DNA from 2 places in the Paenibacillus sp. FSL H7-0714 genome. Region 2 is predicted to be linked to the other one. Evidence: riboswitches for the same ligand, from Rfam matches in the RefSeq annotation. Region 2 holds a riboswitch; the other holds the start of a gene.
The links. Region 2 has a riboswitch for cyclic di-GMP ahead of NST34_RS01840 (anti-repressor SinI family protein). Riboswitches for the same ligand answer to the same signal wherever they lie in the genome.

Region 1 (3,422 bases), 130 kb from region 2:
TCCGGCGACGGAGTCGGCGTTGGTGTTGGTGTCACGATCGGCGTTGGTGTTGGCGTCACGGTCGGCGTTGGTACTGGCGTCACGATCGGCGTTGGTGTTGGCGTCACGATCGGCGTTGGTGTTGGCGTCACGATCGGCGTTGGTGTTGGCGTCACGATCGGCGTTGGTGTTGGTGTCACGGTCGGCGTCGGTGTTGGTGTCACGGTCGGCGTCGGTGTTGGTGTCACGGTCGGCGTCGGTGTTGGTGTCACGGTCGGCGTTGGTGTTGGTTTTGGTGTGTGTGTTGGCTTTGGTGTGTGCGTTGGCTTCGGTGTCGGTGTCGGCTTTGGTGTGTGCGTTGGCTTCGGTGTCGGTGTTGGCTTTGGTGTGTGTGTCGGCTTCGGTGTCGGTGTTGGCTTTGGTGTGTGTGTTGGCTTCGGTGTCGGTGTCACGCACGGCGTAGGCGTCACGGTCGGCGTCGGTGTTGGTGTCACGGTCGGCGTCGGTGTTGGCGTCACGGTCGGCGTCGGTGTTGGCGTCACGGCCGGCGTTGGTGTTGGCGTCACGGTCGGCGTCGGTGTTGGGGTCACGGTTGGTGTCGGTGTCGGTGTTGGGGTCACGGTCGGCGTCGGTGTTGGCGTCACGGTCGGCGTTGGTGTTGGCGTCACGGTCGGCGTTGGCGTTGGAGGTGGTTCTTCCCCTCCATATGGATACCAATGCATCTGCACCCCACCAGCAAATCCCTTTGCAATCAGCGTCCCATGCAGTTCACCGGAATTATAAGTTACTTTTGCAAGCGGAGCTAGGATAGTTCCTTCTATTGTTAAACTTCCAATGTCAACAGTGCTAGCTTCATAAAAATTAAATAATACCTTGTTAGGGCTACCTCCCCAGATTTGAAAGCTTGGAATGTTAACTGAACTTCCGCTAACGTTAATGATAACTGTGGCGCTATTTGCAATATTAAACTGTAAGCCATTAGCACCAGCGAAATCGGCAGCACTAAGATTAAGAACGTTAAATGGTTCCGGAGCATCAATCGTTATTTTCCCATATTCCTTTTTGAAAGTTCCTATTGTAGCAAGCGAAGAGAATTCATTAGAACGTCCAATAAGAAATTGCTCTTCAGCATCAAAATCAATAGGAGTCCCTTTTCTCGCTGGTTCTTTAAGATCTACACCGTTGCTGGAAAAAACACCACCATAAACGGATGCTCCATGAACAGTCCCATTAGTAAAACTGATGTCATTACCAGCAATAAGAACATCTCCACCTGGATTATCCTTGGATACGCCGTAATTCTGCAAAGTAATATTACCTTTGGCCGCAAGGCGCCCATGAACCTGATCATTAGATTGTTTGAAATCCCCAAAAATAAAAGTATTAAAATTCCCTGCAATACCTAACACAGGTGTAGGAGTATAGGGAAGCACCTCCCCAGCCGCATTTACCAAATGACCTCCAGAAAGACCACTACCTACTGTCAAAATCCCCGCTAATATTAGTGCTAGCAGCGGTTTCATTCTTCTTTTCAAAAAGCACACCTCCTATATCTAGGATTTATATTTAATCAGAATAATTACCAGAAACTCTAAAGGACCTAACAACAAAAAAGACCGCCAAAAAAGAAGTGGAATTCACTTCTCATGGCAGTCGGACGGTCATAGCGCATTTAAGACACTTTAGACTCCTGGACTTTGCGTCCCACCCTTTCAGGCGGTTTGCTATTATCATGATAATATATGTATTGACTTGCAGATTAGAACTAGCATTTTAAGCATCCTATTAAATAATCGTCTATGACTTTTAATACTTTTGAACTAATAATAGTTTAGCGCTCCATCCCCACAATTGTCAATCAATTCCTTTTGATATTCATACGCGTAAGCAAGCACAAAAAAAGCGCCTAAAGGCGCTTCACACAAAGGTTTTCCTTTAATTTTAAAGTAACTTTATCCAACCTAATATCGATATCCATAATGGAATACTTAGAATCAAACCAAATACCATTCCACGGCGGAGACTTCCTTCCTCATTCATCCTAATTCTCCCTTTATATAAGTCTGAAGCATTATTTTTTATTATTACAATTTTAATATATTTTATTCTTTCTAATTTAGTTGTGAATTCAATCACATTGGACTAGCTGTTTAGAAATACCATTGATTATTTTTGGAATATCGGGGTAGAATACGAATATACGTTCCCATTAGAGGTGATGAGATTCATGAATAGAGCTGAAAGCAGGGACAACATGCTGGTGAAATCTTATTTATTGCTTCCGATGATTTTATCAGCTTTCGAACGGGACTCCGCCATTCTATCTGCACATTTACGAACACCCACCCCCTATCTGGAGGTTCTTGAAACAGCCGCAGCAGTTGCTACAACAGATCTAAGAGATGTTCGTTCAGAGATGAGAAAACGGGGAATCAAGGTTTATGAGCAGAACAGACTTAACACGGGGATAGAAGCCAAATTTATATGTCGTGGATACCATGAACGAATGCTGTTGTTAAACGACATCGTCGCTGCCCAAGCTGCCATTCATATGCGCAGATATCTCGGTCTGGATATTTCATCTTTTAAGAGCTATGAAGAGCAGTATCAGATTAAGTGAAGTAGCGAAGAAGCTACCCCCCTCCCTCATTTAATTAGCGAACAAAAAAATAGGCCTTACCATGGGAGTTGGCAAGACCTGAGAGATTTATACCACAAAACACTGGGGGGTGTTTGGTGTCTTCAATATATACCTTGAACCTGAAAATAAGATGATGCTCACATGAAAATTACATTAAAAACTTCAATTCGTCGCTTAGGCTATCCGCTTGGCACTTTTGATTTCCAACCAAAGAGGCCCGCTTCGCCGACAGAGAAAATCGACCGATTGATAGTTAGCCACGAGTGCTTTGAACAAATTGTTTCAAAATGATATAGTGAATTCGTTCTCACAGGATGACTTGATAGCAGGTTGAAAACATAATAAAGTCGGGACCTGAGTACGGAGCGACAACAGGCGTTTGCCTTTTCGTTGAATATTTTCTGAAGGAGGGTACTAGCCCATGAGTGATGAAATCTGTATACCACCTGGCATTCAGCAGAAGGACACTAGCTTTGGCTACACCTTGTCTATCATTAGTGGTAAATATAAAATGACTATTCTCTACTATCTCTCTGAAAACAAGATCGTGCGGTTCAATGAACTGCAACGGGGTATCGGCACAATACCTTTTAAGACGTTAAGCGTTATGTTGAAAGAACTGGAAGCCGACTGTCTCGTCAGGCGCGAGGAATTCCCCCAGATTCCCCCTAAAGTTGAGTATTCCTTGACCGAGAAGGGCCAATCGCTTATTCCGGTGCTGGATATGATGTGCACTTGGGGAGAGAAAAACTTCGTTCCAGCCGCGCAAGAGATAACCATACCTTTTACGATTTAACGACAA
Region 2 (3,422 bases):
TAATTATGGGTATCAAAAAAACATTGGGTCTTGGCGTAGCATCTGCAGCACTGGGTTTATCATTGATTGGTGGAGGAACTTTCGCTTACTTTAGCGACACTGCACAAAGCACCGCTACATTCGCAGCAGGTACACTGGATTTGAACTCTGATCCTTCTGTTATCGTTGATTTGAAGGATCTGAAGCCAGGCGATACGATCAAAAGAGACTTCAAACTAAAAAATGACGGTACACTTGATATCGGTTCGATCCTCCTCAAAACAGCTACCTCTATTAATGATGTAGGTGGTAACAACGGCGCTAACGATTTGGCAAAATCCATCAAAGTTAAATTCCTGGTGAATAAAGATAAAAGCGGCATCTTACCTGGTAGTGAAGAGAAAGTAGTTTGGGAAACTACCCTGGCCGATTTGAAGACTCAGACACCGGATCTCGTAAAAAATACTGGACTTGATGCAATCTGGGGTACTAGCGAAGCATCTGGAATTAAGGCCGGCACAAATGATAGCTTCACCGTTCAATTCGAATTTGTTGATAACGGCCAAGAGCAAAACTACTTCCAAAAAGATTCATTAACTCTGACTTGGGATTTCGTAGGTAAGCAAACTGCTGGATCCGCTAAATAATCTAATAAGTCTTCCATTCGAAGAGCAGCAGATTCTTATTCCGGAAAGCGGATAAGTAGATGCTGCTCTTCTCTTTACAATAAACTTTGTCGAATTTATTGATATTTGCTATACTAATAACAAAAATTACGGAGGGGCGTCAGCATAGTGCCACAAAATATGGGCCAACGTATCCAGCATCTCCGCCTAGAAAAGGGATTGTCCCTATCTGAGCTTGCGGACAGAGCGGATGTTGCTAAGTCGTATCTTAGCAATGTGGAGAGAAACATCCAATCCAATCCTTCAATCCAGTTTATCGAAAAGATCGCCGATGCGCTTCAGGTATCCATCCACGCTTTGCTCTATGGAGAACCTAATGATGCTGAGGAGTCACCTTTAGATTCGGAATGGTTCCGATTGGTGCAGGAAGCTATGGCCTCAGGCATAAGCAAACGCGAATTCAAGGAGTTTCTGGACTACCAGAAATGGCGCCTTGATCAGAAGGATTAATATTCCACCTGACCTGATAAGATCCTCTTCTACTCATACTATTAAACATAAGCGCCTTCGCCTCCTAACATGGATTGCGAAGGCGTTTTATATTCTAGTAAAATATAAGGACTATTTATCTTGTATACTTTCTTATATACCGAAAAAGGGCCCAGCGAGTTATCGCTGGGCCCTTTTTCAAAATATAACGCACTAAATGTATTACTGCACGGCTTGCACAGTCTTCTCATGAAAGAAGCGACGAATTTCATCTGCTTTTATGCCAGCCTTCTTAGCTGCTAATAATAAATGGACCCACTCTACGTCTAGATCAATGACCTGCTGTTCTCTGTTGCTTCCCTGGTTGGACTTGTCCAAAAAATCTCCTCCTAAGATTTTAGTCCCCAGGCAATCCGGCTGTCATAGTATTTCTACCTTAGACCCGCGACTTTGTGCCCCTGCCTTTCGGCAGGTTTACCTTTTACTGGACCCTTTACACGAAAGGATCTACTTTGAAATATATGAAAATCGCTAACTGCAATAACATTATACTATACTAAAGTGGAAAAGTGTGTCGATTTCTGATTAGTTTTTCCATTAAAAAACAAAAAATAGAAGCGCTTTTGTGCGATATCTTGTCCTATTAACACGATACTCGTCCCATTCATAAAATTAATTAAGCCAATATAATGATACTTCCTTCCCTATTAGTTAAAAATAAGGATATTAGAATCATTTTAGTGGGCCTTAGGAATGGGTAATGAGAAGAAACAGCGTTCTTTTCATTAGAACAAGCTAACCCATACCATTTTGCGAACGTATTGGACGAAAGAATGAATTGATTACACGTGTGGAAAGTAGCACAATAAGATGAGAAATGAAACCGCAATCATCACAGCTCCAGTAAGCGTTGACACAAAATGTCACGTATGGAGTTCATCCGTTAAGGAGGATGTATTCATGGCAGCCAAAGAGCCCTATAACGAATCCATTTGGAGTAAGTATTACGGACCCAATTTAGGCTACATTCAAGAAAGATATGAACAGTTTGTGAAAGATCCTTCCACCGTAGAGAATAATTATCGCGAGCTTTTTACAAATTCGGGTCCCCCACCCCTAACACCGGATAGCGAACCGGCTCCACAGCCTCGCATTTCGGGAGACACCGAATGGCTTAGAAAGGCAGTAAGAGCTTCCAAGCTAATCGCTAATATTCGTATATATGGCCATATGGCCGCTGATATTGATCCGCTTGAGCGCGATCACAATCCCATGGCTAAATATCTTGAACTCGAAACCTATGAGCTGACTCGTGAGGATCTGCTCGCACTACCTGCCACGCTCATTTGGGAGAATGCGCCGAATGATGTGCATACCGGATGGGATGCAGTTCAGCGTATGCGTCAGGCTTACACCAAGACAATCGCCTATGAATTCGGGCATGTGCATGAAGAACAAGAACTGAAATGGTTGAACAGACAGGCAGAATCCACAAGCTCACCAGCGCCTTTAAATAATGCAGAACGTAAAGAGCTGCTAAACCGCCTGATCCAAGTAGAGCAATTCGAAACCTTCCTTCACAAAACCTTTGTGGGTCAGAAGCGTTTCAGCTTGGAAGGCAATGACGCTCTCGTACCGATGCTGGATGAAATCGTACGCGCTGCTGCGCATGACGGCGCAGAGCATATTCTGATGGGCATGGCGCATCGTGGTCGCCTCAACGTTCTTGCACATATTTTGGGCAAACCTTATGACATTATATTTTCAGAGTTTCATCATTCTCCGAACAAGGAGCTGTTCCCTTCCGAAGGCTCTACAGGCATTAACTATGGCTGGACGGGTGATGTGAAATACCATCTGGGTGCAGATCGCGCTGTCCGTGAAGGAGAAACCGTACGCACAAGAATAACACTAGCGAATAACCCAAGTCACTTGGAATTCGTCAATCCTGTCGTGGAAGGCTTCACTCGTGCTGCTCAAGAAGATCGGAGCACAGCCGGATTGCCGAAGATTGATACCAGTAAAGCTATGGCGGTACTGATGCATGGCGATGCTGCTTTTCCAGGTGAAGGGATTGTTGCAGAAACACTTAATATTGGCAAACTTCAAGGTTATCAGAATGGCGGGACGATCCATATCATTGTTAATAACCGGATCGGCTTTACGACAGAAAGCGAAGACTCCCGTTCAACGCATTATGCGAGTGACATCGCCAAAGGATATGAAATTCCAATTATCCATGTCAATGCTGATGATCCTGAGGCCTGTATATCAGCAGTTCGTTTAGCTAGTGCATATCGCAATCAATTCAAAAAAGATTTCGTTATT

Region 1: another riboswitch for cyclic di-GMP. It lies ahead of NST34_RS02445 (choice-of-anchor A family protein); the one in region 2 lies ahead of NST34_RS01840 (anti-repressor SinI family protein).

Annotation. Positions count from the first base shown of each region.
Region 1 is NZ_JBBOPT010000001.1:547,419-550,840, reverse strand. It holds gene NST34_RS02445 (choice-of-anchor A family protein) at 1-1,514, opposite strand, end outside; cyclic di-GMP riboswitch class I at 1,625-1,715, opposite strand; gene NST34_RS02440 (hypothetical protein) at 2,207-2,599, shown strand; gene NST34_RS02435 (winged helix-turn-helix transcriptional regulator) at 3,042-3,416, shown strand.
Region 2 is NZ_JBBOPT010000001.1:414,342-417,763, reverse strand. It holds gene NST34_RS01850 (TasA family protein) at 6-626, shown strand; gene NST34_RS01845 (helix-turn-helix domain-containing protein) at 786-1,115, shown strand; gene NST34_RS01840 (anti-repressor SinI family protein) at 1,317-1,472, opposite strand; cyclic di-GMP riboswitch class I at 1,499-1,583, opposite strand; gene NST34_RS01835 (2-oxoglutarate dehydrogenase E1 component) at 2,055-3,422, shown strand, end outside.